One region of the Mesorhizobium sp. M0664 genome, then DNA from elsewhere that is predicted to be linked to it. Evidence: predicted binding sites of a transcription regulator. Region 1 holds the regulator's gene; each other region holds the start of a gene.
What was found. Region 1 encodes HrcA, which represses chaperone genes, less so after heat shock. Its sites were predicted from a motif close to GTTAGCACTCNCNNNNNGNGAGTGCTAAC; they were not measured.

Region 1 (7,540 bases):
TGGCCAGACTCGGCAAAGTTCCACAAGCGAGCGAGGCCTATGACCGGGCTATCGGCCTCGAACGAGATCCGGCCGTGCGCCGGTTCCTGCAGGAACGACGGGCAGGGCTCGGCCGCGCGGAAAGACACTGAGACAAGGCGGAGTGCTTAGGCCGGCCACATGTCGTGGGAAGCATTCAGCCTCTTCATCACCCGATGTTCCCGCAAATTGGCCCACAGGCGTTCGATGTTCGGCCAAGCGGTTGGAACCTTCGCGACCTCCGGATGCCAGGCCACCAGCATGACGAGATAGATGTCGGCCAGCGAGAGTTGGTCGCCGGCCAGCCAGTCGCGGCCGTCGAGGGCGGCATCGAGAATGGCGAGGCTGCGATCCATTTCCGAGACCGCCGCCTGTTTGACAGCGTCCACGCCCCGGGGATCGGTCGTGTAGCGATGAGCGTAGAAGAACCGCAGGTCAGCCGAATAGATGACGGAGGACATGAAAAACATCCAGCGCAGGAAGTCGGCACGGTCAGCCGAACTTGCTGCGGGCGCCAGTCCTGCTTCGGGGTGGCGCTCGGCCAGCAGGATGCAGATCGCCGCCGATTCGGTCATCGAGCGTCCGTCCGGCAAGATCAGGACCGGCACCTGGTTCAAGGGGCTGATATCTAAAAAGGCCTGGTCGGGTCGGCCCTTCGGAACGTCGATCTGGTCGAAAGGCACGCCCGCCAAAGCGAGCGCCGCCTCGACGACAAAGCCGCCGGTATTGGCACGCGTATAGAGCTTGTACATAAAGTCCTCCACCTGCCGGGCAGCGACGATTGATACGGAAGTGACCCGCCGCTCAAGCGAACGACGCCCGCCACAGGTGGTTTTTCAGCGGTCCACGCCGACGCGTGATACTGAGTATTTGATGTCGGAGGGCATCGCGAAGGATCGCTACTGACCGGTCAAAAACGCTCGTGTCTAAGCGCCCAATCCCTCGAACAGGATCGTCGAGAGATAGCGCTCGGCGAAGGAGGGGATGACGACGACGAGGTTCTTGCCCTTGTTCTCGGGCCGCGAGCCGACGACGATCGCCGCTTGCAGGGCGGCCCCCGACGAGATGCCGACCGGCACACCTTCGAGCCGAGCGACGAGCCGTGCATTGGCAACCGAATCCTCGTTCGAGACCTTGACGATCTCGTCATAGATCGTCGTGTCGAGGATTTTTGGCGCGAAGCCGGCGCCAATGCCCTGGATCTTGTGCGGGCCTGGCTGGCCGCCCGACAGCACCGGCGAGGCTTCCGGTTCGACGGCGACGACATGCACCGAGGGCCTGCGCTTCTTCAGCACCTGGCCGACGCCGGTGATGGTGCCGCCGGTCCCGATGCCGGCAACGAAGATATCGACTTCGCCATGGGTGTCGTTCCAGATTTCCTCGGCCGTGGTGCGGCGATGGATTTCCGGATTGGCCGGGTTTTCGAATTGCTGCGGAATGACAGCGTCGGGCAGCGTTGCCGCCAGCTCGTCCGCCTTGGCGATGGCGCCCTTCATGCCTTTCGGCCCTTCGGTCAGCACCAGTTCGGCACCGAGCAGAGCCAGCATCTTGCGGCGTTCGACGGACATGGTTTCCGGCATGGTCAGGATCAGCTTGTAGCCCTTGGCAGCGGCGGCAAAGGCGAGCGCGATGCCGGTATTGCCCGAGGTCGGCTCGATCAGGGTGGTCTTGCCGGGCGTAATCCTGCCGGAAGCCTCCAATGCCTCGATCATCGACACGCCGATGCGGTCCTTGACCGAGGCGATCGGGTTGAAGAATTCGAGCTTGGCCAGCAGATTGGCGACGACACCCTTCTCCCTGGCGAATTTATCAAGCCGCACCAGCGGCGTGTCACCGATCGTCTCGGTGATCGAATTGTAGATGCGGCCGCGGCCGGGCACGTGTGTGGGGGTGGCGGGCTTGTTCATTGATTTCCTCCCAGAGGTAAAGCGGCAAGAGTCGCGCGGGCATAGGATAGAGCCATCCACCGCGCAAGATAGGCTGTCGATCGAAAAATATCCGAGTGAAGTTCGTGCTGAGTACCCCCGCCTTTGCAAGGCGTGGCAATCGTTGGGCGGATTGGCGAAAGAGATCTATTGGCGGGCGGCAATTGCCGCCGCCGCGCCGACCATAAAGCCGGCGGCGGTGCGGTTGAGTGCCCTCAGCGCCCGCGGCGACTTCAGGAACCAGCGCGCCTTGGCCGCCAGCGCCAGATAGGGCACCAGCACGACGAGCAGGACGACGATGGTGAGCGCGACGAGGATACCGTAATCGGCCAGCGTGATCGTCTTCAGATCGACGATGGTCGGGGTGATGGCAAGATAGAAGATCATCGTCTTCGGATTGCCGAGCGTGACGGCAAGGCCGACTACAAAGCTGGATGCCAAGCCGCCCTTGCCTTTCTTCGCCTCCACCGTTTCGGGCGTGATGCCGCTCGTCCAGAAACGCCAGCCAAGAAAGGCGAGGTAGGCGACGCCCAGCCATTTGATGGCCAGGAAGACCATGCCGAAAGTCTGTGCGACGAAAGCCAGGCCGAGCACCACGGCAGTGAGATAGGTCAGGTCGCCGAGCATCAGCCCGAACGACATGGCCAGCGACGAGTGGAAGCCGGAACCCAGAGCACGCGCAACAAGCGCGGTGACGCCTGGGCCGGGGATGGCCGCGGCGATGCCGAGGGCAGCACTATAGGCGAGGAACCCGGTGAGTGTCATGATTGGCGCTTGTCGCACAATGTTGAAGTTGGGTGAATTCCCTCGGGCCGGATTCGATTGCGCCAGCGCAGCAGGCGACACCGCCGTTCAGGAGCGGCCGTCTTCGTAGGTAACGCGCCAGATGGTGCCGTTACCGTCCTCTGTGACGATCAGGGAGCCGTCCTTGGCCATCGCGACACCGACCGGGCGGCCCCAGACGGCGTCGTTCGAGATGACGAAGCCGGTCATGAAGTCCTCATATTCGCCTGTCGGCTTGCCATCCCTGAATTTGAGCCTCACCAGCTTGTAACCGGTCCTGGCGCCACGGTTCCACGAACCATGCATGGCGACGAAGGCGTCACCCTGATAATCCGCCGGGAAGTTCTTGCCGTCGTAGAAGGCTATATTCATCGGCGCCGAATGCGCCTGCATCAATACATCGGGGACAGTGGCCTTGCCGGCGAGGTCTGGCCGCTCGCCCTGATGGCGCGGATCCTCGTTATTGCCGATGTAGTACCAAGGCCAACCATAGAATCCGCCGTCCTTGACCGCCGTTGCAAATTCGAACGGCACATTGTCGCCGAGTTCGTCGCGCTCATTGACGACGCACCACAATGCGCCGGTGGCGGGCTGCACGGTCATGCCCGTACAGTTGCGCAGGCCGGTGGCGACAGTTCGCGGATTTTTCCCATCCGGGTCAAAGGCGAGCACATCGGCACGGCCGTCCTCGGAGCCCCAGGCCGCCCCGAGCGGCTTTGATTTGGCCCAGGCGTCGAGGCCGCTATCCGGCTCCTTGCCTATATCCTCGGCGACGTTCGAGGCGGAGCCAACCGACAAATAAAGCGTTTTGCCGTCCTGCGAGAAGGCGATGTCGCGGGTCGTGTGACCACCCGACGGGATTTTGGCGACAATGGTTTCTGGTTTGCCGGATGTCTTCAGGTCGCCATCGCGATAGGGGAAGCGGACGATGCTGTCGCTGTTCGCGACATAAACCCATTGCGGTTTGTCTCCTGGCGGATAGAAGGCGATGCCGTAGGGATAATTGAGCCCCTTGGCGAAGATCGCTTTCTCGATGGGCCTGGCGCTGCCCTCGGCGAGACGATAGACGCGTATTTGGTCGGCATGGCTGTTGGCAACAAACAGGTCGCCATTCGGAGCGACGCGCACGACACGTGGATTGACGATGCCGGATGCGATCATTTCAGCCGAAAAGCCCGACGGCAATTCTGGCTTGGCGCTTTCGGGCCGTTCCGCCACGCCGGCGCCGTTCGAAGCGGATTGGGCGGGGTCGGCTGCCGGCATGTCTCGCGGCCCAATCAGGCGTCGGACGCCAGGCCTGTCGGCGTGCCAATCGCCAAACGCGGCTTCGCCTTTGAGCACATTCTGATCCGCCTGCTGGGCGGCTGCCGGTGTCGCAACAAGGAGGGCAGCGGCCAAGGCCGCAAAGCCGCCAGATCGGATCATCAACGTCCTCCGGGATTCGCCTCGAACAGGGGCAAACGGCATCAGGTATTGATCGTTCCAAGCGGCCGTCCAGCACACGAGGATTTGAAGCCGAACCCGTTCAGTTGCCAGAGGCGTAAAAGTCGTCGTCGAGGCGCTTTTCCAGCGCGACCAGATCGGCCGGCAGCGGTAAACCCATCGCCCGCATCTCTTGCAGCTTCTCGCGCAACTGCTCTTGTACCTCGTGCTGATCCTCTGGCTGGTTGATCATTTCTTCGAGCAGCAGACTGATCTGGGCCTTGAACGATTCCAGCGCCATTCTTTTCTCCTCCTTGCGGCAGGCCGCGGCGGCTCCTAGCTCAGCATGCGCGAAATCAGCTGCGCCGTATAGTCGACCATCGGTACTATGCGCGCATAATTCAGCCGCGTCGGCCCGATGACGCCGAGCGCACCGACGACACGCGCGTCCTTGTCGCGATAGGGTGCCACCACCAGCGAGGAGCCAGACAGCGAAAACAGCTTGTTTTCCGAACCGATGAATATGCGCACGCCTGGGCCTGCCTCGGCGAGGTCGAGAAGCTGGATCAGCCCATCCTGCGTCTCCAGATCCTCAAACAGATGCCGCAGCAATTCTATGTCGGCCTGGGCAGTGACGTTTTCCAGGAGATTGGCGCGACCGCGCACGATAAGCCGCCCAGGCACGCCGCTTTCAGCGCCTGCCCAGACCGCCAGGCCCTTCTCGACCAGATCCTGCGACAGCGTGTCGAGGGCCGCCCTGGTCTCTTCCTTGATGCGGGCGATCTCGACCCGCGCCTCGGCCAGGGTGCGACCGCGGATATGGGCGTTGAGGAAGTTAGAGGCTTCGTGCAATTGCGAGATGGTGATGCCGGCGGGCAGATCGATGACGCGATTTTCGACGTCGCCGTTCTGCGAGACCAGCACGGCCAGCGCCTTGGTCGGCTCGAGCTGGATGAATTCGATGTGCTTAAGCGCCGCCTCATTCTTGGCGGCGAGCACGAGGCCGGCGCCGCGCGACATGCCGGACAGCATCTGGCTGGCCTCGGTCAGCATATGCTCCAGCGTCGCGCCCGAGCCGGAGGCGCGCACCTGGGCCTCGATGGTGCGGCGCTCCTCGTCGGAGAGGTCACCAAGTTCCATGAAAGCATCGACGAAGAAGCGCAGGCCTGCCTGGGTCGGCAGCCGGCCAGCCGAAATGTGCGGCGCATAGATCAGGCCGAGATGCTCAAGGTCGCTCATCACGTTGCGGATGGTGGCCGGCGACAGCGACGACGGCAGGATGCGCGACAGGCTGCGCGAACCGACCGGCTCGCCATCCCTCAAATAGGAATCGACGATGCGCCGGAAGATGTCGCGCGAACGCATGTCGAGCGATTGAAGCGCGGGCGATTGCAGCGCGTGCGAGGGGAGCACGTGCGACTGCAAACCGGGATCGACTGCCTTTGTCATTTCGAGCCAAAACCTCCGCCCCGAAGATATAGACTTCCGCGGTGTCGGCGCAACCGGTCCATTTTCCTTTGCGCGTCACGCCCCGTGCGGCTACAAGCCGGCCAAGATTCCCCGGCCAAGATTCCGAAGAAAGAAAGAAGCCTGAATGCGCCCTTCCAAACGCCAATTCGACGAAATGCGCCCCATCTCCTTCGAGCGCGGCGTCTCCAAGCATGCGGAAGGCTCGTGCCTGGTGAAGTTCGGCGACACGCATGTGCTGTGTACGGCCAGCCTGGAGGAAAAGGTGCCGGGCTGGATGCGCAACTCCGGCAAGGGCTGGGTGACGGCGGAATACGGCATGCTGCCGCGTTCGACCGGCGAGCGCATGCGCCGCGAGGCTTCGTCCGGCAAACAAGGCGGCCGCACGCTGGAAATCCAGCGGCTGATCGGCCGCTCCCTGCGCGCCGTGGTCAATCTGCAGGCGCTCGGCGAGCAGCAGATCACCGTCGACTGCGACGTGATCCAGGCCGACGGCGGCACGCGCACCGCTTCGATCACCGGCGGCTGGGTGGCGCTCTACGACTGCCTGCGCTGGATGGAAGCCCGCCAGATGGCGAGCCTGAGCAAGGTGCTGAAGGATCACGTTGCGGCAATCTCCTGCGGAATCCATGATGGCCAGCCGGTCATCGACCTCGACTACATCGAGGATTCCTCGGCCGGCACCGACGCCAATTTCGTCATGACCGGCAAGGGCGGCATCGTCGAGATCCAAGGCACGGCCGAGGGCGAGCCGTTCTCGGAAGAGCAGTTCGCGGCGCTGATGGGGCTCGCCAAGAAAGGCATTCAGCGCCTGGTCAGCTTGCAGCAAATGGCGGTGGCTTAGCTGCGGTCCAATATTGATGAGATTGGCGATCCTGTGACTCCTTCCGCAATCCTGGAATCAGCACTCTACGTGACCGACCTTGCTGCCGCGGAACGGTTCTATTCGGGCGTGCTCGGGCTCGATCTGCTCGGTAAGGTCGATGGCAGGCATCTCTTCTTCCGCTGCGGCGACGGCGTGCTGCTTATCTTCAATGCCGAGGCCACCAAAGTGCCGCCGCGGGCCGACGCCAAGCTGCCCGTGCCGCCGCATGGCGCGGTCGGCCAGGGCCATCTTTGCTTCGCCGCAAGCGCGGATGAAATCCCACGCTGGAAAGCGCATCTTGAGGCGAAGAAAATCGCCATCGAAAGCGAGTTCGAGTGGCCGCAAGGCGGCCGCTCGATCTATATTCGCGATCCCTCCGGCAATTCGATCGAATTCGCCGAGCCACGAATTTGGGGCATCTGATGCATTCGCCAACTATTCATTCGCTTGATGGGCATAAGATCATCGTCGCAAGCCACAACGCCGGCAAATTGCGAGAATTCGCCGATCTGATGGCGCCATTCGGCATTGAAGCGAAGTCCGCAAAGGAATACGGCCTGCCGGAACCGGACGAGACCGGCACCACTTTCGAGGAGAACGCCCTCATAAAAGCCTTGGCCGCCGCCAAGGCCACTGGATTGCCGGCGCTGTCGGACGATTCCGGCCTGTGTGTCGATGCGCTCGACGGCGCACCCGGCGTCTACACCGCCAACTGGGCTGAGACGCCGGACGGCTCCCGCGACTTCGGCATGGCCATGCAGCGCACGGAAGTGGCCTTGCAAGAAGTTGGCGCGATCACGCCTGCCCAGCGCAAGGGCCGCTTTGTCGCGGTCATCTGCCTGGCCTTCCCCGATGGCCAGGCGGAATATTTTCGCGGTGAGGTCGAGGGCACGCTGGTATGGCCGCCGCGCGGCGAGCTCGGCTTCGGCTACGATCCGGTGTTCTTGCCCGATGGGTTCGAGAAGACCTTCGGCGAGATGAGCGCGAAGGACAAGCATGGCTGGAAGCCCGGCCAGCCAACCGCATTGTCGCACCGTGCCCGCGCCTTCCAGAAATTCGC
Region 2 (7,540 bases), on a different contig from region 1:
CCAGCGCCACCGCAATGCCGGTAGCAAGAACGGGTTCACGCACGAAATGCGCCACGATCACCCCGACCAGCGCCGAAATCGTATTGCCACCGATAATCGACCAAGGTTGCGCCAGCGGGCTTGAAGGCACGGCAAAGAGCAGCACGGCCGATGCTCCCATTGGAGCAACTAGCAGTGCGACATGTGGGCCAGACCCGTTCGCCAGCGCACTGATCACGCCAGTCAATGCGATGCCGATCATGGCCCCGATGCAGGCGAGCAGCCGCTCGCGCAGCGTTGCACCGGCAAGGATCGGAACAAAGAGACGAAACGCCATGGCATACCCTTGGGCGAGTGGTCGGAACTCCGCGCTCCGCAATGCAGGCAAAGCCACAGATTTGGAAGTTAAGCCAATTCGGAAAGTCGGCTCACGGGGGAATACTTTTGCGCGAAACGGCCATTGCCAAATGGGTGCAGACATTTTGATCGGCTAGAGAAGGCAGACGGCACGCTGATCCGCTCGAGCGCAGCTAGAGGCCAAGGGCTGCCGTGCCGCGGGCAGCCGGAAATGGGGATGGTCGGAGGTCGAGCTGGGATGGACACTAAGGAATTCAGAGGCTTCGAAAAGCGTGCTGACAATGTGGCATGGCAAGACAAATCAGGCCCTTGTCGCTCCACTTCCGAGGCGAACTCCAGCGGAGTACAGCTTCTACGCGGTGCTTGGTCTGCCTGTCCTTGCCACCATCGGATTCGTTGGCGTCATGCTGAAACGTCCACCTGTAGCCGCTGAGAAGACGACTGCCGCCAGTGCCGTCGTGGAACCGCTATATGACGGCGGCTTGGTTACAGAGCCGGCTCGTGTCGATCGGGCGGGGGAGCCTGATGTGACGTACATGGTCCAGAAAGTGGCCAATGAAGGTGCTGGCATCGTCAACGTGATCAGGTCACGTAATAGCGGTAATACAACCGCGACCACGAGCCTCTCAGGCGTTCGATGAGGCGGGAAAATCCGATCACCAGACCAAACGCGTTTCCGCCACACTGCCACACACGAAACCGATCAGGTCACGTTCCAGGCTCGCCAGAAGATTGGAGCCAAGGCCACCTCGGCTGAACTCTGCCATGCCGCGGCCGCCACCTCTTCCAGCCGCGGTAGAAAACGTGGGTCAGCAGCGCCGGCATGGGCGAGCAACTCCCAAAATCGCGAGCAGCGCCATCGGCTCCGCAAGCGGCCGCAGATGTCGGCCGATGAAGCGGAAGGGCGGCGGTGCGATGGAAGTGCCGTGCGACAGCCTATCCCGACCTGTAATCGTGATCAGGCTCATCTGGGTCTCCGGACGCCAGCGTTGCAGATGGTTTTAGGCAAGCGTGAGCAGGCCGTGGGTCCCAATCCGGTCAGGCCGACCACGATCATGGCCGAAAGAACGAGTTCCAATTGAAAGAGCTGACGACCATAGGCGATCAGGTATCGGAGCCTTTCGAACGATGCGATGAGTTCTACCGCAACCAGGGTCTGCCAGCCGTTGGCAAGGCCTTCAGCCCTGTAAAGATCGACGGCACGGCGGAAGGCAGCACGAGTTTCGACCAGCGGCTGAACGAAAGGACACGGCCAGACCCCGTCTCACGACGACGCCGTTGCGCTTCGCCGCCATCAGGCTGGGTAGAGGACTTGCACGTCTAAAGCTGTCGATCATGCTCGGCACACAAAAAAGGGCGGCATTGCTGCCGCCCTTTCCGCTGTAGGTTGACAGGGGGCTGGATTAGAAATCCATACCGCCCATGCCGCCCATGCCACCGCCGGGCATACCAGCCGGCATGCCGCCGCCAGCCGACTCCTTCTTCGGAGCCTCCGCAATCATGGCTTCGGTGGTGACCAGCAGGCCGGCGACCGAGGCCGCGTCCTGCAGAGCCGTGCGCACAACCTTGACCGGATCGACGATACCAAAGGCGATCATGTCGCCATATTCGCCGGTCTGGGCGTTGTAGCCGAAGGTCGCGCCCTTGTTCTCAAGGATCTTGCCGGCAACGATCGATGCTTCCGCACCGGCGTTGGCCGCGATCTGACGGGCCGGAGCCTGCAGCGCGCGACGCACGATGCTGATGCCGGCGGTCTGGTCGGAGTTGGCGCCAGTGACGGTGATGGCCAGCGAAGCGCGCAGCAGGGCGACGCCGCCGCCGGGAACGATGCCTTCTTCGACGGCCGCGCGGGTCGCGTTGAGGGCGTCATCGACGCGGTCCTTCTTTTCCTTGACTTCGATCTCGGTCGCACCGCCGACGCGGATGACGGCAACGCCGCCCGCCAGCTTGGCGAGACGTTCCTGCAGCTTCTCCTTGTCGTAGTCCGAGGTGGTCTCCTCGATCTGCTGCTTGATCTGGGCGACGCGGCCCTGGATTTCTTCCTTCTTGCCGGCGCCGTCGACGATGGTGGTGTTCTCCTTGGAGATCGACACCTTCTTGGCGCGGCCGAGCATGTTGAGGCCGACATTCTCGAGCTTGATGCCGAGGTCTTCGGAGATGACCTGGCCACCGGTGAGAATGGCGATGTCTTCCAGCATGGCCTTGCGGCGATCACCGAAGCCCGGCGCCTTGACGGCAGCGATCTTCAGGCCGCCACGCAGCTTATTGACGACCAGCGTGGCCAGGGCCTCGCCTTCGACGTCTTCCGAGATGATGACCAGCGGCTTCGAGGTCTGCACGACAGCCTCGAGGATCGGCAGCATGGCCTGCAGGTTGGAGAGCTTCTTCTCGTGGAGCAGGATGTAGGCGTCTTCCAGATCCGCAACCATCTTCTCGGCGTTGGTGACGAAGTAGGGCGAGAGATAGCCGCGGTCGAACTGCATGCCTTCAACGACTTCAAGCTCGGTCTCGGCGGTCTTGGCTTCCTCGACGGTGATGACGCCCTCATTGCCGACCTTCTGCATCGCTTCCGCGATCATCGAGCCGACCGAAACATCGCCATTGCCGGCGATGGTGCCGACCTGGGCAACCTCTTCCGAGGTCTTGATCTTCTTGGCGTTCTTGATCAGCGTCGCGACGACGTCGGCGACGGCGAGGTCGATGCCGCGCTTGAGGTCCATCGGGTTCATGCCGGCGGCAACCGCCTTGTGGCCTTCCTGGACGATCGACTGTGCCAGAACGGTCGCGGTGGTGGTGCCGTCGCCGGCGATGTCGTTGGTCTTCGAAGCAACTTCGCGGACCATCTGCGCGCCCATGTTTTCGAACTTGTCCTCAAGCTCGATTTCCTTGGCGACGGTGACGCCGTCCTTGGTGATGCGCGGTGCGCCGAACGACTTGTCGATGACGACGTTGCGGCCCTTGGGGCCCAGCGTGACCTTCACCGCGTCGGCGAGGATGTTGACGCCGCGCAGCATGCGCTCACGAGCGTCACGGGAGAATTTTACGTCTTTGGCAGCCATTTTTTACTCCTGAGCATTTCGCCCGAAATTCAGATTGGATGGTGCGGATGAAAGGCGGCGGCGTGTCAGCCGATGACGCCCATGATGTCCGCTTCCTTCATGATCAGAAGGTCTTCGCCATTGAGCTTGACTTCGGTGCCCGACCACTTGCCGAACAGGATGCGGTCGCCGGCCTTGACGTCCAGCGGGACGAGCTTGCCGACCTCGTCACGGGCGCCGGAACCGATGGCGATGATCTCGCCTTCCTGCGGCTTTTCCTTCGCCGTATCGGGGATGATGATCCCGCCGGCGGTCTTCGCTTCGGACTCGACGCGGCGAACGACCACGCGGTCATGCAGCGGCCGGAAATTCGACTTTGCCATTTTTGGATTTCCCTGGTGCGGATGTTGAACGGTTCTCCGTTGCCGGAGCGTGGTTAGCACTCACCAGAAGCGAGTGCTAACGCGGCAGTGAGATAGGCCGTAGGCTCCTGCTAGTCAAGACGGAAGAGGGACGGGCGAAGAGCAAACGAGCGTGGAAGCACCGAGCCCTTTACGTGAAAGACGTCGGAGATCGGACATGGATGGGGCGGCTCACCATTTGTAACTGAAGGCTTTATTCATTTGGCACGATTGGTGCAGCGGATGATCCGCAAACGTTGCGCGCGACAAATATGAGAGGTGAACGCCATCAGGACTCTTGCGGTTAACGGGTCCACTCGGTGTTTACGGTGTTGGCCGCCGCGCGGGCGCCAGGACTCCGGCCATCCCGATAGTCACCAATCCAATCTGCGGAGAACAGGAGGCAAGATGAGAGCGACAGTCAGCATGAACTCGAATTTGAAATGTTTGGCCAAAGCAACTGCCATCGCCTTGCTCTGGACGGTCACGGCTACGTCGGCGGACGAAGGTATGTGGATGCCGGGCCAGACTGCGGAAGTGGGCGCGGCCATGCGGCCGTCTGGACGCTGACCCGCTCAACGCGATCGTATCACTGGGCGGATGCTCCGCCTCGTTCGTCAGTGCACAAGGGCTGGTCGCAACCAATCATCACTGCGTGTTCGAATCCATCCAATACCACAGCAAAGAGGGCCAGGACTATCTCACAGACGGCTTTCTGGCGAAGAGCCCTGGGTGAAGAATTGCCCGCGGCGCCAGGCAGCCGAATCCATGTGATCGAGGACATGCGGGATGTGACCGCCGAAATACTCAAGGGCGTCTCGGACAAGCTGAATGGGTTTGCCCGCTATGAGCGGCTCGCCACGAACCGCAAGGCCCTGATCGCCGCATGTGAAGGACAGCCCAATCGCCGCTGCGACGTAGGGGCCTATTATGGCGGCGCCTCCTACTATCTCCAGCAGAAGCTCGAAATCGAGGACGTGCGCCTTGTCTATGCGCCCGCGCTCGGCATCGGTAACTTCGGCGGCGAAACGGACAATTGGATGTGGCCGCGCCACACAGGCGACTTCGGCTTTTATCGCGCCTATGTCGCTCCTGATGGTTCCTCCCGGCCATATGCGCGCGACAATGTGCCTTACCGGCCGAAGAGTTGGCTACCCATGGCCTGTGCAGGCGTCAAGGAAGGCGACCTTGTGATGGTCGCCGGCTTTCCCGGCGCAACCCACCAGTTCCTGACGGCGGATGAAGTCCGGTTCAACTTCGCGCAATTCGAACCGCGGTTGCAGCGTTCGCTCTCGGATTATGCCGCCCAGATCAAAAGGCAACGGCAGGCAATCGCGAGGCGCAGATCCATTGACCGCCCGCTTCACAAATTGGCTCGGCCTAAAACGCATGGGAAAGCAGAAAAGGCAACAGATCGGCACCAGAATGAATATGGCCGCGCGAACTGACAGACGCGCCAACAATCGGCATCTCGCATGGTCGGTGGCACTGGACGTGGCTCCCACCCTGCCGGCGCGACTCCCCATCAGGTCGTCGGGGTTTCGCTGGCGAAAAAACTTCCGCGTGTCTCTGCGCGATCCATCCCGCTTGCGCGTGCCTAGTCAACCAAAAAACTGACCATCTGCAGGATCAGGATCAGCAAAAAAAAGCCAAAGGCAGACGCCAAAACAGCTGCCAGCAGGACGATGCGTTGTTTCTTCACCCACAGTTCCCCCCGGGAGAGAGTCTAATGATAATCCTTAAAAAAGGCGCCCTGAAACAGGGCGCCCTACGCTCATTTGTGCAAGTTTAAAGTTTAGCTTGCCTGCTTTATGTAATTAAAACGTTTCTTTTATGCGACACTTCTCCAAGTGTTACTTGCACAAATCGAACGTATCGCACATTTAGACGAACTGTACATTCGATGGCGACTTTGACGCATGCGTTTACTGGCGGTATACATCCTTCACCGTTGCCGCAAGGCATTGGCCCACTCGCGCGGCACCTCCTTCACGACAAAGGTTGAAAGCCCGTCCTCGGGCGTTTCATTTCCAAGATCACTTCGATCCACTCATACGGGCTTCCCGAGCGAGACCGTGGGTTCGGACGGTGCGAATGAATTTCTCGTTATAATCGAATTGATTATAAGGGTATATTTCTACGTTGAGTATAAAGGATGTCAAGCCCGCGCCAGCGGCAATTTTGTCCGGGCGACCGCCGTTTCGTCGAGGACATGGTGGCGGAAGCGATAAAGCTTCGCCGGCCGACCCCCGGTGTCAAAAGCACTTTCGCCGGTCTCCTCCACCAGTTCCTGCTGCTCAATCAACCGGCGAAAGTTCTGCTGAAGCGCCCCTGCCGATGTAGTCGTCAACGCCGTCCGCGTCAGCGCATTGCCATCGGCGAGAAGCCAACGACATTGTTGATGACGAACGTAACGATCCGCGGCTTCAGAGAGGAATGCGCGCTTCGTCCAGATGGATGGAGTGGGCTGGCAGGTCCGGGCGGCCGCGCCGTTGAGGATGCAGCATCGAGAGCCGCGCTCGCCGAGGATGACATAGGTCGAGATTCGCGCGCCGGAAGTCTTGCTCCATGTCTCCACGAATCCATTGGCAGGATCCCGGCTTCTTCGCAGTGGTCAGGGTCGAGCGTTATCGAACCGTGGTAGTTGAGGTTTGCTTCGGTGACGTGGATGCCGTGCAGCTTGCCGGCGACTATTTTTCGCATTGGTCCCGTTGTCCTATTCATCTCACAAAGTCAGTCCTGATGTTGAGCAGCTTCGCTGGGCTAAATCCCGACGACGAGCGCCCCGCCGCTGAGTCCCGCACCTGCCGCCGCCAGGAGTATTTTCTTGCCCGGCCGAAACGGCTCCGCTTGATTGGCGAGCGACAGTGAGAGCGGGATCGTCGCGGCCGAAGAGTTGCCGTATTCGGCAATCGTCTTGACAATTGCTTGATCCGCTATGCCGAGGTTACTCCCGACAGCATCGAAAATGCGAGCATTGGCCTGATGCGGCACGAACCGGTCGACATCCTGTGGTCGCACTCCGGCAGCGGCTAGCGCGCTTATCGAGCAATCGGTCATCATCTCGACGGCCTTTGCGAACACTTCGCGGCCGTCGGTCATCGTCATTCGGGTTTGCGCGAGGTCGAGGTCACCGTGGAACGGGATGTTGCTTCCTCCTGCGGGAATCTGGATCAGGCCGTATCGCGAGCCGTCCGAATCCACGGAGGCACCGAGAATCCCCCGACCAGTATCCTCGCACGGACCGATCACGACGGCGCCGGCGGCATCGGCAAACAGCACGGCGCTGGCGCGCTCAGAGGGATTGATGCGGCGGCTGAGGATATTGGCGGCGATAACAAGGCTCGCTTTGCCGTGCAGGCGGGTAAATCCGTCCGCAAACATCAGCGCATAGATGAAGCCGGCGCAGGCGCCGGTCAGATCGACAGCGCCGGCGCGGCCGAGCCCCAGCCGATGTGCGACCAGGGGCGCGCTGGGCGGCAGGAGGTGATCGGGCGTCGAGGTGGCAAGCAGCAGCAGACCGATGTCGTGGCGCGCAATGCCGGCGTTCGCCAGCGCCATGTCGCCAGCCTGCGTGGCAAGACCAGACAGCGTATCTTCATCCGTTGCCCAGAATCGCGAGCGAATTCCGGTGCGCCGCTCGATCCAGCCAGGTTCGAGCCCGAGATTGTTCTCGATCTCGGCATTCTCCACTTTGCGCCCAGGCGCATGATGGCCAAACCCGAGAATGCGCGACGACCTGGTCATGGCTTCGAACCGAAGCGT
Region 3 (7,540 bases), on a different contig from region 1:
AAGGCCGGCGTCACCGTAACGGCCGGGCCCTTGCCGAGCGTCGTGCAGCCGGAGACGGCGAGCAGGGCGGAAACGAGCGCGACGCGAATCTTCATGCCAATACCGGCTTTCTTGAGCTGGACCGCCGCGCTGTCAGCAGCTGGCGCGGCCATAATGTCGATGTTTGTCGGAAATTTGGCCGCAGCCAGCCACCTGGAAAAGCAATCTGGAAAAGCATTACTGAAGGCTCCGCAATCGAACCATCGCCTTCAATCCACCCATGATGGATCGTTCCAGCGCCAGAGAGCCTCCATACTCGTTGACAAGGTCGGCGACAATGGCAAGTCCGAGCCCGCTGCCCGGTTTTGTCTCGTCGAGCCGCCGGCCGCGCTGCAACACCTCGCGCGCCTTGTCGTCGGGAATGCCGGGGCCGTCATCCTCGATGCTGATCTCGAACAGGTTGGCTGCGCCTTCCGTGCCAGCGCCACCTTTGCTGGAGATTGGCTTGACCGAAACGGCGACCGCGCTCCTTGCCCATTTCATCGCATTGTCGAGCAGATTGCCGAGCAGCTCCTCCAGGTCCTCGCGTTCGCCGGCAAAGACGATGTCGGTGGCCGGCAGCGACAGCGACAGCGCCGTCTGCGGGTTGAGCTTTTGCAGCACCCGAACCATGCGCTGGACCAGCGGCGCCACCGGCGTACGGTAGACGACGCTGTCGCGCTGCGCGGCGACGCGAGCACGTTGCAGATAATGGTCCACTTGCTTTTGCATGGAAGCGGCCTGCTCGGCGATCAGCTGGCCCTTGGCGCCACCCAGCGCCCGTCCCTCGTTGAGCAGCACGGCAAGCGGCGTCTTCAGCGAGTGCGCGAGGTTGCCGACCTGCGTGCGCGACCGCTCGACGATACGCCTGTTGTTCTCGATCAGCGCATTGGTCTCGTTGGCGAGCGGCTCGATCTCGGCCGGGAAACGGCCATCTAGGCGCTGCGCGGTTCCTTCGCGCACCATGGCAAGCGCATTCCTGACCCGGCGCAGCGGCTGCAGGCCGAGCAGGATGGCAATCGCATTGATGGCGATCATGCCGACGCCGAACAGCGACAGATAGGTCAAAAGGCGCCGCTGGAAGGTGGCGATTTCCTGCTCGAGCTCGGTCTGGTTGCCCATGACGCGGAAGCGCGCGGCGCGGTTTTTCGCATCGAGCACGAACTCGCTCTCGAACACCTCCAACTGCTCGCCTTCGATGCCGTCCGCTGAATAGCTGCGCTGGAAGCTGGCATTGAAGGGCACCTCGGCAACGCTTGGCGACGGGATCGCCTTGGTCATCGACGACGAATGGAGATCGCCGTGCACGCCTTCCGAGGCAGGCTCGACCGACCAGTACCAGCCGGAATTCGGTTCCGAGAACCTCAAATCACCAAGGTCGGGGGCGCCGGTCAATTGGCCGCTTTCAGAAACGCCGACCGAGCCGATCAGGTTGAACAGATGCGCCGAAAGCAGGCTGTCGAAACCGCGCTCGCTGGCCTGGCGATAGAGCGTGGTGATCAAGGTGAAGATGACGACCAGAGTGAGGATCGCCCAGACCGTGGAAAAGGCGATGACGCGAAACGCCACCGAACGCGGCCATGACCGCAGCGACGGCGTGTTCGAGACGGCGGGTTTTGTAGGCAGCGGTTCCGCGTTACGCCTCCGGCTTACGCATGCGGTAGCCCATGCCGCGAACAGTTTCGATCATGTCGATGCCCATCTTCTTGCGAAGCCGTCCGACAAAGACCTCGATCGTGTTGGAATCGCGGTCGAAATCCTGGTCGTAGAGATGCTCGACCAGCTCGGTCCGGGACACCACCTCGCCCATGTGGTGCATCAAATAGGCAAGCAAGCGAAATTCGTGCGAGGTCAGCTTCAGCGGCACGCCGTCGACGTCGGCCTTGGAGGCCTTGGTGTCGAGGCGGAGCGGCCCGCAGGTCAGTTCGGACGAAGCGTGCCCGGCAGCACGCCGGATCAAGGCCCGCACCCTGGCCAGGATTTCCTCGATGTGGAAGGGTTTGGTGACGTAGTCGTCGGCGCCGGCGTCGATGCCGGCAACCTTGTCGCTCCAGCGGTCGCGTGCCGTCAGGATCAGCACCGGCATCTTGCGGCCGCCGCGCCGCCATCGCTCGACCACGCTGATGCCGTCCATCTGCGGCAGGCCGATGTCGAGCACCACGGCATCGTAGGGCTCGGTGTCGCCGAGAAAGTGCCCTTCCTCGCCGTCGAAAGCGCGGTCGACGACATAGCCGGCATCGACCAGCGCGTCGCCGATCTGCCGGTTGAGATCCTTGTCATCTTCGACGACGAGTACGCGCATGCGGAAGGCCTGTTGAAGCTGTTCAGATATAGGCCGATTCCGGCAGTCTGGGAAACGGCACGGTTCAGTTCAGCGGAACGACGATCTCCGAGCGACGCGGACGCTGCCCTTCCTTGCCCGGAACCAGCACGACGATGACGCAGACGGGCTGGCCGCCGCGTGTCGACTGCGAGGCCTTGGCCAAGGTGCCGCCATTCTGCTCGGCCACCTGCTGGCCGATCGCATAGCAGTCGGAGGCGGCGAGGACGACCGGTTGGGGCTGCTCGGGCACGACAACGGGGATCGCCATCGCCTGCGACGCAAGCAGACCGGCGGCTGACAGCGCCAGTGCCGCGGTCCGGAAGTGGGAGCGAAGGGTTTTCATGGTCAGCGTTCTAACGCGCCGGTGCTGAACGTGATATGAACGGTGAACGCTCGAATGCATGCCCGCCACACCCCTGAAGCGCGAGATTACCGGATTGCCATTTCGCCGCCCATCCCGCGAAATTGCCAAGTTTAACCTAGCCCTCCGATCCTTCGCCGACAACCGGGCATCGTTTGGCAGTGAAAGGCAATCGCTTCAGGTTTGCCCCGACTTCGATAATCGATCCGGCAACCGAAGGCAGATTCAGGCGAACCGACCGGAAATAAAAACCCGCCTCTGCGGCGGGTCGCTGGCGCCATCAGCACCATAGGCGAAGTAGTAGCATAGCTGCCGGCACAAAGCAAGAACAAAATTGCCGGATTGTAAAAAAATGCCCGGTGGTCAGCCCTCGTCCTTGATCACGGCGCGGAAGCGCAGCAGCCCGTGATGGGCCGAAAGGTCCTCGTCGTAGCGGGCTTCGGCGAATTCGAGCTTGAGGTAGGCGCGGCGATGTTCGCCGAGCGAGAGAGCCGTATCGCGCAGGCGGGTGCTAACAAGGTCCATGATGTCATTGGTTTCCTTGCTGGCCTCTGATTTCGACCAGACATGCAACGTCAGCAACTGTTCTGCGTCGTTCTCCATTCCCGTTGCCCAATCGTAGACGCTGGTGCGGCCGAAGGTCATGTGGGGGAACGCAACATTTTCCGGCGCACGGTCGAACAATCGTGCGTCGCCCAGTGCCGCCGATAAATCGGGATCGTCATTCACTGCCTCGAATATGGCCTTCTGCAATTCGACGGCCGGCGCGGTCATCGTCTTTCCCTTCGTCCGTCGCGTCGACCTCCCGGCTGCGTAGCTGCGTTGCATGAAGGCATCCCGCCAAAGCGCGAATCAGCGCGTCTCATGCGGATTATGAACCTTCATGATCTCGGCAATAAGCCCTGCTCCTGGAATGCGCGACGCCCCGGCCGTCCGCGCCACGGACCCTTGAGGGTGATGCCAACCTGCGCGAAGTCATTTGGCATGCAGGAGTTCGAAAAAAGGATGCTATGACGATGTCTGGTTTCCAGACATTCGAGGTCGTTTTTCGTGCGCGAGCCGTCGCTGCTGCCTGTCTTCGGAAAGCTTGGGGCCAAGGCGCCGCCGGTCGCGATTGCGGCGTCGACCATGTCGATGACCGTCAAGAGTCTGGTCAACCACACTCGGGAGGTGCTCTCGGCGTACGGTAGCCTGGCCCTGAAGCTGTCCGTCGTTTTGTGGACGGTGCTTGTCGTGGCGGCAGTATTCTTCATCGCCCAGGCCTGATCGAGCGACATTCATTGATTGGGCGGAAACGAAAGGACCCAAGATGGCAAAGCGCTACGCGCTCCGTATGGAACATCCTCACAGCTGGACCGTCTTCGACGTCTTCACCGGCCAGCCGGTCGAGCTCAAGCAGCAACTCACGGCCAGTTTGAACACGCGCGATGCGGACGCGATGGTCGACCGGCTGAACGGTCGCGACGTCAAGCGGCGAGCGAAGGCGGACCGGAAGCCCTGACAAAGCGTCTTGTGGACGGATCGCGACGGACTAGCGAAAATCGGCCGCAGTCAGCACATATATGCTCCTGCGGGTGCGGGCATAGGCATTCCTGGCGACATCGTGGATCGAGTTGGAAGCCGTGTCGAAGGCTGCCAGGTAGGTAGCTTCTGAGGCCGCCGTTCCCGGCTGCATCTTGGAGATGGCATCGGTTGCGACAGAGAAGGAAATCTGGAACATCCCGTCATGGCCGACGAAGCGGATGCGTTTGCTTGCCTCGTCGTAGCTGCGGCTGGGATTGGGAAATGTCAGGCTCATGATTTCGCCTCCGTCGATGCAGATACGGCCTTCTTGACTGCCCGTGACGCCCGCTTCTTCTTTGGTGCGACCGGATTCAGAGCTTCCGCCGCGCGGTCCGCCTCTTCCTTGGCCAGTCGCAATTCCCTCAGCCTTGCCGTTTTGATGCTCCTCGCCTTGGCTTCCGAGAGATATTCGGCAGTTGCTTTGTTCCGCTCCGCCGTCTTCTTTTGATTTTCCATGAAGCGGGCCTGAGCTTTTTCCATGATGTTCTGATTGCCTTCGGCCATCGGTAAAATCTCCCTTGCAGCGAAAGTCGTGAATGTGAATTCACCATAAAATAGGTGTTCAAAGATAGAAATTCAATTTCATTAATATTCGGCAAGGCCCGAACACCAGGGGATAACCAGGCAAGATGATACGTTCAATATTTCATGTGCCCTATGAATATTTTTTGGCGCTCCTATCAATCGAGTGCCAGGGCGCCTATAGAGAGGGGCGGCCGCCTAAGCTGGCCCCAGAAAGAGTCCCCATGAAATTCCGGCCACTCCACGATCGCGTCGTCATTCGGCGCGCCGAAAGCGACACCAAATCCAAGGGCGGCATCATCATCCCCGACAATGCCAAAGAAAAACCGCAGGAAGGCGAAGTGATCGCTGTCGGGCCGGGCGCGCGGGACGAAAGCGGCGCGCTGATCCCGCTCGACGTCAAGGCCGGCGACCTCATTCTGTTCGGCAAATGGTCCGGCACCGAGGTCAAGATAGACGGCGAGGACCTTCTGATCATGAAGGAGGCCGATATCATGGGCATCATCGAAAAAAGCGAGACGGGCATCATCGACAAGACCGTGGCTGCCAAGAAGGCCGCCTGATTGGAAGGCCGCGCGCCCTCCCGCGCGCGCGCAAAGGACGCTCCGAGCTTTGATTCAGGCGCTGCAAGCGCCTTGCCACGACAACCGAACTGGAAAAGATCATGTCTGCCAAGGAAATCAAATTCTCCACCGACGCGCGTGACCGCATGCTGCGCGGCGTCGAAATCCTCAACAACGCCGTCAAGGTGACGCTCGGCCCCAAAGGCCGCAACGTCATTATCGACAAGGCCTACGGCGCGCCGCGCGTCACCAAGGACGGGGTGGCCGTGGCAAAGGAGATCGAGCTTTCCGACAAGTTCGAAAACATGGGCGCGCAGATGGTGCGCGAAGTGGCCTCGAAGACCAACGACCTTGCCGGCGACGGCACCACCACCGCCACGGTGCTTGCCGCTTCCATCCTGCGCGAGGGCGCCAAATTCGTTGCCGCCGGCATGAACCCGATGGACCTCAAGCGCGGCATCGATCTTGCCGTCAGCGCCGTCGTCAAGGAAATCCAGGCGCGCGCCAAGAAGGTCAAGTCCTCAGCAGAGATCGCGCAGGTCGGCACCATTGCCGCCAATGGCGACACCAGCGTCGGCGCCATGATCGCCAAGGCGATGGACAAGGTCGGCAATGACGGCGTCATCACAGTCGAGGAGGCCAAGACCGCCGAAACGGAGCTCGACGTCGTCGAAGGCATGCAGTTCGACCGCGGCTATCTCTCGCCCTATTTCGTCACCAATGCCGAGAAGATGCGTGCCGAGCTGGAAGACCCTTACGTCCTCATCCACGAAAAGAAGCTCGGCAATCTGCAGGCACTGCTGCCCATCCTCGAAGCCGTGGTGCAAAGCGGCAGGCCGCTGCTGATCATCTCCGAGGACGTCGAGGGCGAAGCGCTGGCAACGCTGGTCGTCAACAAGCTGCGCGGCGGACTCAAGGTAGCGGCCGTCAAGGCGCCTGGCTTCGGTGACCGCCGCAAGGCGATGCTGGAAGACATCGCCGTGCTCACCGCCGGACAGATGATTTCCGAGGATCTCGGCATCAAGCTGGAGAACATCACCATAGACATGCTCGGCCGCGCCAAGCGCGTGCTGATCGAGAAGGACACCACCACGATCATCGACGGCGCCGGCGAGAAGACCACCATCCAGGCGCGCGTCCAGCAGATCAAGGGGCAGATCGAGGAAACCACGTCCGACTATGACAAGGAGAAGCTGCAGGAACGTCTCGCCAAGCTGGCGGGCGGCGTTGCCGTCATCCGCGTCGGCGGCGCGACCGAATCCGAGGTCAAGGAAAAGAAGGACCGCATCGACGATGCGCTGAACGCCACGCGCGCGGCCGTCGAAGAAGGCATCGTTCCCGGCGGCGGCGTCGCGTTGCTGCGCGCCAAGGCTGTGCTGAAGGGGCTGACCGGAGCCAATGCCGATGTGACGGCAGGCATCTCGATCGTGCTCAGGGCCCTTGAAGCGCCAATCCGGCAGATCGCCGAGAATTCCGGCGTCGAAGGTTCGATCGTCGTCGGCAAGCTCGCCGAGGGCAAGGATCACAATCAGGGCTTCGATGCCCAGAACGAGGTCTATGTCGACATGATCAAGGCCGGCATCGTCGACCCGGCGAAGGTGGTACGGACGGCGCTGCAGGACGCGGGCTCCATTGCGGCGCTTCTGATCACGGCGGAAGCCATGATCACCGACGTTCCGGCGAAGGAAGCCGCTGCTTCGCCCGGCGGCATCGGCTATTGACCAGCCACTGCCGGAAACAAGCCTGAAAGACAGCCGCCGGGGTATCTTCCCCGGCGCGCACCATCGGCAAGGAGATCGATCAATGATCGCATTCGTCCCGAAGCCAAAGGCAGCGGCGAAAATCGAAGTGGCCGAGGAAAGCCGCTTCGATCGCATTCGCAGGCTTGCCGACAAGCACAGGAAAGCCAACGCCGGCATGATAGGCCGCGACCCGAAAAAGATCGCGGACAAGCGTCCCATGTGACGACTGCCAATGCTCGGCACCTCGCGCAAGCGCGGAACCTTCATCGCCCTTGTAGGCAGCGCCAAAATGGACGAATAGTCATAGCGGCGCGCCGCCGTGAAATTGCCGGCATGCGGTTTCTCAGTTGGCGGCATCGCCGCAGCCGGATCCTGGAATGGCCAGTCCTTTGGAACCACGCAAGAGAAGAGGTCCGATCGCCGCAAGGCTGCTGGCGGTGGATGCGTG
Region 4 (7,540 bases), on a different contig from region 1:
GCGCCGCATGATCTCGGCCGTTTCGGCGGAGCGTTTGGCGGCGGCGACGTCGATGACGAGTTCCTGTGTCATTGGATATTCCTTCCCTTCAGTGATCGGTAGCGGTTTCGATGAGGCGGGCCTTGAGCGTGATCACTGCGACGCCGGCCAGCGCCCGCGACACGAGGCAGCTCTCCTTGGCCGTCTGCGCCAGCCGCTCGAACTCCCCCGCCGCCAACCCGGCGACGCTTGCCTCGGTCTCCAGCTCGATGCGGGTCAGCGTCGGTCCGGCCGCGGTGGCGCCGAGATGCGCTTTGGCGATCGTGTGGATGCGTGCGGGAGTGTAACCTTCGCGGCCGAGGACGGTGCTCAGCGCCATCGAGAAGCAGCCGGCATGCGCCGCCCCAATCAATTCCTCGGGGTTGGTGCCGGGACCGTTCTCGAAACGCGACGGGAACGAGTAGGCGCCTTCGAAGACGCCGCTGCCGAGCTTCAGCCGGCCCGAACCTTCCTTCAACGATCCCTGCCATTGGGCCTTTGCTTCACGAATGGTCATTGTGTCTCTCCTTTGATTTGAGGGTCGATCAGATTTTGGGGCGGACCAGTCAGGCGCCGTTGACGACCACTTTCCCGAAGACGTCGCCTTGCTGGAAATAGCGGTAGGCGTCGTTGGCCTCGTCGAAGGCGAACACCTTGTCGATGACAGGCCTGAGGCGATGCACCGAGATGGCGCGCAGCATGGCTTCGAGATTGGTGCGATTGCCGACGAACAGGCGGCTGATGGTGGCGAGGCTGCGCTGGTAGACCGGGCCGGGGATCTGCACCGTCCCGCCTTTCGCATCCTGTACGGTGAGAAGCACGATGCGCCCGTAAAGCGCGCAGGCGATCATCGATTGCGCGAAGGTCGGCGGGCCGCCGGTCTCGACGACGAGGTCGATGCCGCCGGTCTGCTCGCGCACCGCAGCACCCCATTCCGGCATGTCGGCGGTCGAGACGACGAGGTCGGCGCCCAGCGCCCGCAGCCGGTCCAGCTTCTCGTTGCGCGAGCTGACTGCCACGACACGGCAGCCGAGCAGCTTGGCGAATTGCAGCGCAAATAGCGCGACGCCACCTGAACCGATGACAAGAACCCATTGGCCGGGCTTCGGCATTTCGGCCGCCGTCACGGCATTCCAGGCGGTCAGGCCGGCGCAGGTTAGTGTCGCCGCTTGATGCCAGTCGAGATGATCGGGAAGCCGCACCGCCCATTGCTCGTCGAGCACGGCGTATTCGGCCAGCATCCCGTCCAGCGTGCAGCCAAGCTGGTCGATCAGACCGGCATTGATGCGGCCATCGATCCAGCGCGCAAAATAACTGCCGGTGACGCGGTCGCCGACCGCAAAGCGGGTGACGGCCTCGCCGACCGCAACGACTTCGCCGGCACCATCGCTCAGCGGAACGACCCCTTGGCGCGGCGCCAGTGGATAGCTGCCGTTGAGGATCATCGTGTCGCGGCGGTTGAGCGAAGCGGCGCGGACACGCACGACGATCTCGTGCGGCTTCGGCGTCGGCTGCGCCTCGTCGCGCGTCACCAGGCACTTGGTCCCGCAGGTTCCTTCAAGACGATAACTGCGCATTTGCCTCTCGATATGTAGACTGATTTACATATTATGTAGACCGGTTGTCATATTCGAGGCAAGGCCTATAATGCTCACTCCTGACAGAGGTTGACATGGCGAACGACACCCGTACCCGCATACTCGAGACCACGGGGCGCCTGCTTCGGCAGCGCGGCTATCACGGCACTTCGCTCAACGACATATTGAGCGCCTCAGGCGCGCCGAGAGGCTCGCTCTATTTTCATTTTCCGGGCGGCAAGGACCAGCTGGTCATCGAGGTGACGCGCGACAGCGTCGAGGACGTCTCGAAAAGGCTGGGCGAGGCCCTTGCGGCCGAAAAGGACCCGGCGGTGGCCGTCCACCACATCTACCAGTCGGTCGCGCGCATGCTGGAAGACAATCGGTTCACGCTCGGTTGCCCGATCGCGCCCGTGGTCTTGGACTCGCCGATCGACATGCCGGAACTGGCCGAATTGTGCCGGTCCGCCTTCGAGCAATGGATAGGCTTGCTCAGGGCGGCCTTCGTCAGGGCAGGGGTGCCCGAGCGACGCGCGCACGCGCTGGCATTGCTGGTCGAATCATCGCTTGAAGGACTGATGGTGATCGCACGCGCCACCCACGACCGCGCCCCGGTGCTGGCGGTAGCCGATGAGGTCGCGGCGCTGATTGAGGGGGCATTGCCGGCCAAGAGTGCCGCTGCCGCGGTGCATTGACGTTTATGCCTTCATCGCATCGAAGGCGGCGCGGCGTTCCGCCAAAAGGGCCAAGGCTGCAGCTCGACGATTCATGTTCTGCGCCGCCGCGACGCCTGGAAGCAACGGCATGGTAGCCGAACAGACGCGTCCTGCGGGATACGCGCCTGCTTACTTGGGATCGGACGGCCTCTCAATTTCCGCCACATCAACGAAAAAGGGCGGCATCGCTGCCGCCCTTTCCGTAAGCTTGCGAGATTGGCTGGATTAGAAGTCCATGCCGCCCATGCCGCCCATGCCGCCGCCGCCCATGCCGCCAGGCATGCCGCCGCCAGCCGACTCCTTCTTCGGAGCCTCCGCGATCATGGCTTCGGTGGTGACCAGCAGGCCGGCGACCGAGGCCGCGTCCTGCAGGGCTGTGCGCACAACCTTGACCGGATCGACGATCCCCATGGCGATCATGTCGCCATATTCGCCGGTCTGGGCGTTGTAACCGAAGGTCGCGCCCTTGTTCTCAAGGATCTTGCCGGCAACGATCGATGCTTCCGCACCGGCGTTGGCCGCGATCTGACGGGCCGGAGCCTGCAGCGCGCGACGCACGATGCTGATGCCCGCGGTCTGGTCGGAGTTGGCGCCGGTTGCCTTGATGCTCAGCGAAGCGCGCAGCAGTGCGACGCCGCCGCCGGGAACGATGCCTTCTTCGACGGCCGCGCGGGTCGCGTTGAGGGCGTCATCGACGCGGTCCTTCTTTTCCTTGACTTCCACTTCGGTCGCACCGCCGACGCGGATGACGGCAACGCCGCCCGCCAGCTTGGCGAGACGTTCCTGCAGCTTCTCCTTGTCGTAGTCCGAGGTGGTCTCCTCGATCTGCTGCTTGATCTGGGCGACGCGGCCCTGGATCTCGGCCTTCTTGCCGGCGCCGTCGACGATGGTGGTGTTCTCCTTGGAGATCGACACCTTCTTGGCGCGGCCGAGCATGTTGAGGCCGACATTCTCGAGCTTGATGCCGAGGTCTTCGGAAATGACCTGGCCACCGGTGAGGATGGCGATGTCTTCCAGCATGGCCTTGCGGCGATCACCGAAGCCCGGCGCCTTGACGGCAGCGATCTTCAGGCCGCCACGCAGCTTGTTGACGACCAGCGTGGCCAGGGCCTCGCCTTCGACGTCCTCGGAGATGATGACCAGCGGCTTCGAAGTCTGCACGACAGCCTCGAGGATCGGCAGCATGGCTTGCAGGTTGGAGAGCTTCTTCTCGTGGAGCAGGATGTAGGCGTCTTCCAGATCCGCAACCATCTTTTCGGCGTTGGTGACGAAGTAGGGCGAGAGATAGCCGCGGTCGAACTGCATGCCTTCGACGACTTCGAGCTCGGTCTCGGCGGTCTTGGCTTCCTCGACCGTGATGACGCCCTCATTGCCGACCTTCTGCATCGCTTCCGCGATCATCGAGCCGACCGAAACGTCGCCATTGCCGGCGATGGTGCCGACCTGGGCAACCTCTTCCGAGGTCTTGATCTTCTTGGCGTTCTTGATCAGCGTTGCGACGACGTCGGCGACGGCGAGGTCGATGCCGCGCTTGAGGTCCATCGGGTTCATGCCGGCGGCAACCGCCTTGTGGCCTTCCTGGACGATCGACTGTGCCAGAACGGTCGCGGTCGTAGTGCCGTCGCCGGCGATGTCGTTGGTCTTCGAAGCAACTTCGCGAACCATCTGCGCGCCCATGTTCTCGAACTTGTCTTCAAGCTCGATTTCCTTGGCGACGGTGACGCCGTCCTTGGTGATGCGCGGTGCGCCGAACGACTTGTCGATGACGACGTTGCGGCCCTTGGGGCCGAGCGTGACCTTCACCGCGTCGGCGAGGATGTTGACGCCGCGCAGCATGCGCTCACGAGCGTCGCGGGAGAATTTTACGTCTTTGGCAGCCATTTTTAGCTCCTGGCAGGGGCTTGGATTGAGCCCGAAGATTTAAACGAGGGTGAGGCCGATATTCAGCCGATGATGCCCATGATGTCGGATTCCTTCATGATCAGAAGGTCTTCGCCATTGAGCTTGACTTCGGTGCCCGACCACTTGCCGAACAGGATGCGGTCGCCGGCCTTGACGTCCAGCGGGACGAGCTTGCCGGCTTCGTCGCGGGCGCCGGAACCGACGGCGATGATCTCGCCTTCCTGCGGCTTTTCCTTAGCCGTATCGGGGATGATGATCCCGCCCGCGGTCTTGGATTCGGATTCGACCCGACGAACGACCACGCGGTCATGAAGCGGGCGGAACTTCGACTTTGCCATTTTTTATTCCTCGATGAGAATGGTGAGAACAGTTCCTCCGTCCGGCGGCGCCGGACATGTGGTTAGCACTCATCTTGGGGGAGTGCTAACGTGGCGCTGAAATAGGCTGGCAACTCGCGCGAGTCAAGGCGCCCGGTGGGCATCATCAGGAACAATTGCTTCAAACGGATACTTGACCAAGTCAACTAAATCGCTGATCTTGCGGGGAGGAGGATGCCATGACCATTCATCATCACCCAGGCAAGGAACTGATCGACGCGGTGCGGGCCTTCAACCGCTTCTACACCCGCCAGATCGGGCTGCTCGACGAAGGGCTGCTGAAAAGCACCTTCTCGCTGACCGAGGCGCGGGTGCTCTATGAGCTGGCGCATCGCGATGGCCTGACCGCCACCGACCTTGCGCGCGATCTCGGCCTCGATGCCGGTTATCTCAGCCGGCTGCTGAAGAAGTTCGAGGAGCGTGATCTGGTCGAGCGCGCCACGATCGAGGCGGATGCGCGGCGCTCATCGATCGCGCTGACCAAGGCCGGGCGGCAGGCCTTCGCGCCGCTGAACCAGGGTTCGCACGACCAGGTCGCGGCATTGCTCGACCGACTTTCGGTTGCCGAACAGGACAGGCTGGTCAGGGCCATGCAGATGGTGCAGCGTCTGCTGGGCGGAAGCACCGAGCCCAAAATTCCCTATATGCTGCGGCCTCTGCAAATCGGCGACATCGGCTGGATTATCCATCGCCAGGGCCTGCTCTACGCGCAGGAATATGGCTGGGACGAAACCTATGAAGCGCTGGTCGCCGAAATCCTCGGCGCATTCGTCAAATCCTTCGATCCGAAATGGGAACGCAGCTGGATCGCCGAGCGGCAAGGCGAGGTCGTCGGCTCGGTCTTCGTCGTGCGCCAGTCGGACGCGGTGGCGAAGTTGCGCCTGCTCTATGTCGAGCCGTCGGCGCGCGGCCTCGGCATCGGCAAGCGGCTGGTCGAGGAATGTATCGGCTTTTGCCGCGCCACGGGTTACACGACACTGACGCTGTGGACCAACGGCGTGCTCGCCGCCGCTCGCCACATCTATGAGGCTGCGGGCTTTAAATTGACCAACGAGGAGCGCCACCATTCCTTCGGCAAGGATCTGGTCGGCCAGAACTGGAATTTGGAGCTGTAGCAGCGCCGCAGAATTTCGAGCATCGGCCCGGGGCGGTCGCTCAGGTCGCAGGCTTAATGTTTTGGTTCAAGCGAAAGAAATTGGTGGGATCATACTTGTTCTTTAGTGCGGCCAACCTCGGATAATTCTCGCCGTAAGCCGCCAGAACCCGATCAGTGCCCTCTTCGCCGAGATTATTCGCATAGACGCCGCCGGTCGAGAACGGTCTCATTGCATTCCACAGGTCGCGCGCCCATCGGATGTGCGTTTCGTCGTCAGACGGATTGTCCCAGATCGATATCGGGAAGCAATCGTAAAGTGCATCTCTGTTGGCGTAGGGCGTTCCGTCCATCGGTACTCGCGAGATGGCGCCGCCAACCTGCTGCAGGACCAGGGGACAGGAGCAATCCGGCGCTCAACTGGCGTGCCATACTCTCTCAGAGGTTGAATGATTTGCTGGCCTTCGTCGAGGGGGCCGATGTAGCACGCCGATATGCTGAAGAAGCGTTCGCCCGAGGGCGCCGTCACAAGCGCTGCATCCAGGCTCAGCTCATCTGGGGCGCCGCTCGAGAACCGCATCGCTTCGCGTTACAAGCGCCCGGCGTAATAAATTGCTAACTACGATCGCCCTGCACCGACTGCCATGCACACTCGCCGGCTTCTGGCACAATCCGGCTCCTTGAATTATGAGCACGCTTATTATATATGTCGCTCATGGTTTCCGACGGCATCGACAGATTGGGCTTTTTGATCCACGACGTACAGCGCCTGATGCGCAAGCGCTTCGAAGCGCGCGCCAGTGGTTTCGGCCTTTCTTCGGCGCAATGGCGGCTTCTGGTCCGCGTCGCCAAGGAGGCGGGTGTCGCGCAGGCGCGGCTTGCCGAGCTTCTCGAAATCGAGCCGATCAGCGTCTCGCGTCTTGTCGATCGCATGGAGGAGGGCGGCTGGATCGAGCGCCGTCCCGACGCAACCGACAGGCGAGTGCGCATGATTTTCCCGACCGCCAAGGCAAACGCGGCTTACACCCACGTCAAGAGCCTTGCCGGCGAGGTCTATGAGGAATCGCTCGTTGGCGTTTCGCCGGAAGATCGCCGCGTCCTGGTCAGGGCGCTGGAGACAATGGTGCAGAATCTTGCAGATGGTGAGGCGCCGCCCTCGGAAAAAGTGAAGAATACGGAAGGCACAGCAGCATGAACGCGGTAGCCAAACTAGATGAGAATGCGGCCAAGCTGGAGATGGAAGCTCCCGCGAAGCCGGCGGCAGCTCCGGTAACGGTCGCTCCGCAGATAGCTCCGGCGCCGGTGGCGCCGAAGCAGAAGCGCCGTGCCGGCCGCTTCCTTTTGATGTTTGTGCTGCCCGCTGCGTTGATCGCCGGCGGCAGCTATGTCTGGGTGACCGGCGGCCGCTATCAGGAGACCGAGAACGCCAATCTGCAGCAGGCCAAGGTGTCGATAGCCGCCGATACGGCGGGCCGCATCGTTCAGGTCGACATTTTCGACAACCAGTCTGTCAAGCAGGGCGACGTGTTGTTCGCTATCGATCCCGAGCCCTACCGGATCGCATTGGCCCAGGCCGACGCGGCGGTGGCCGGCGCACGGCTCAATGTCGAGCAGTTGCGTGCGGCCTACAGCCAGGCGCTGGCGCAGGAGAAGTCCGACGAAAGCCAGGTCCAGTACGCGCAGTCGCAATATGACCGCGCCGCCGACCTTGCCCAGAAGGGCATCAACGCCAAGTCGTCTCTGGACGAAGCCAAGAACGACCTCGACAAGGCGAAGCAGCAGCTGGCCGTGGCCCAGCAAGGGATCGTCAGCGCCAAGGCGGCACTTGGCGGCAATCCCGACATCGAGACCGACAAG

Region 2: groES (co-chaperone GroES) is a predicted target of HrcA. The motif match lies at 3,810-3,838, and genes of this name have one in related genera.
Region 3: NKI39_RS17115 (co-chaperone GroES) is a predicted target of HrcA. The motif match lies at 4,933-4,961, and genes of this name have one in related genera.
Region 4: groES (co-chaperone GroES) is a predicted target of HrcA. The motif match lies at 4,613-4,641, and genes of this name have one in related genera.

Annotation. Positions count from the first base shown of each region.
Region 1 is NZ_JAMYPW010000069.1:12,276-19,815, forward strand. It holds gene NKI39_RS32360 (RNA polymerase sigma factor) at 1-131, shown strand, start outside; gene NKI39_RS32365 (glutathione S-transferase family protein) at 147-770, opposite strand; gene cysK (cysteine synthase A) at 945-1,925, opposite strand; gene NKI39_RS32375 (LysE family translocator) at 2,091-2,708, opposite strand; gene NKI39_RS32380 (PQQ-dependent sugar dehydrogenase) at 2,796-4,151, opposite strand; gene NKI39_RS32385 (hypothetical protein) at 4,252-4,449, opposite strand; gene hrcA (heat-inducible transcriptional repressor HrcA) at 4,485-5,597, opposite strand; gene rph (ribonuclease PH) at 5,743-6,459, shown strand; gene NKI39_RS32400 (VOC family protein) at 6,493-6,903, shown strand; gene rdgB (RdgB/HAM1 family non-canonical purine NTP pyrophosphatase) at 6,918-7,540, shown strand, end outside.
Region 2 is NZ_JAMYPW010000049.1:22,305-29,844, forward strand. It holds gene NKI39_RS28660 (HPP family protein) at 1-316, opposite strand, end outside; gene NKI39_RS28665 (hypothetical protein) at 1,146-1,304, opposite strand; gene groL (chaperonin GroEL) at 1,740-3,395, opposite strand; gene groES (co-chaperone GroES) at 3,461-3,757, opposite strand; gene NKI39_RS28680 (S46 family peptidase) at 4,236-4,511, shown strand; gene NKI39_RS28685 (S46 family peptidase) at 4,396-5,223, shown strand; partial or broken gene NKI39_RS34360 (NrtR DNA-binding winged helix domain-containing protein) at 5,934-6,140, opposite strand; partial or broken gene NKI39_RS28690 (aspartate 1-decarboxylase) at 6,170-6,478, opposite strand; gene bioZ (3-oxopimeloyl-[acyl-carrier-protein] synthase BioZ) at 6,539-7,522, opposite strand; gene NKI39_RS28700 (adenosylmethionine--8-amino-7-oxononanoate transaminase) at 7,519-7,540, opposite strand, start outside.
Region 3 is NZ_JAMYPW010000017.1:18,876-26,415, reverse strand. It holds gene NKI39_RS17160 (RT0821/Lpp0805 family surface protein) at 1-95, opposite strand, end outside; gene NKI39_RS17155 (ATP-binding protein) at 217-1,644, opposite strand; gene NKI39_RS17150 (response regulator transcription factor) at 1,655-2,320, opposite strand; gene NKI39_RS17145 (hypothetical protein) at 2,385-2,684, opposite strand; gene NKI39_RS17140 (DUF3168 domain-containing protein) at 3,066-3,476, opposite strand; gene NKI39_RS17135 (hypothetical protein) at 3,753-3,968, shown strand; gene NKI39_RS17130 (hypothetical protein) at 4,012-4,203, shown strand; gene NKI39_RS17125 (DUF1488 family protein) at 4,234-4,500, opposite strand; gene NKI39_RS17120 (hypothetical protein) at 4,497-4,769, opposite strand; gene NKI39_RS17115 (co-chaperone GroES) at 5,012-5,350, shown strand; gene groL (chaperonin GroEL) at 5,452-7,071, shown strand; gene NKI39_RS17105 (hypothetical protein) at 7,154-7,315, shown strand; gene NKI39_RS17100 (transglycosylase domain-containing protein) at 7,470-7,540, shown strand, end outside.
Region 4 is NZ_JAMYPW010000007.1:75,233-82,772, reverse strand. It holds gene NKI39_RS11115 (nuclear transport factor 2 family protein) at 1-72, opposite strand, end outside; gene NKI39_RS11110 (OsmC family protein) at 89-535, opposite strand; gene NKI39_RS11105 (zinc-dependent alcohol dehydrogenase family protein) at 585-1,595, opposite strand; gene NKI39_RS11100 (TetR/AcrR family transcriptional regulator) at 1,691-2,290, shown strand; gene groL (chaperonin GroEL) at 2,537-4,192, opposite strand; gene groES (co-chaperone GroES) at 4,255-4,551, opposite strand; gene NKI39_RS11085 (bifunctional helix-turn-helix transcriptional regulator/GNAT family N-acetyltransferase) at 4,770-5,705, shown strand; gene NKI39_RS11080 (BBE domain-containing protein) at 5,746-6,036, opposite strand; gene NKI39_RS11075 (MarR family winged helix-turn-helix transcriptional regulator) at 6,399-6,878, shown strand; gene NKI39_RS11070 (HlyD family secretion protein) at 6,875-7,540, shown strand, end outside.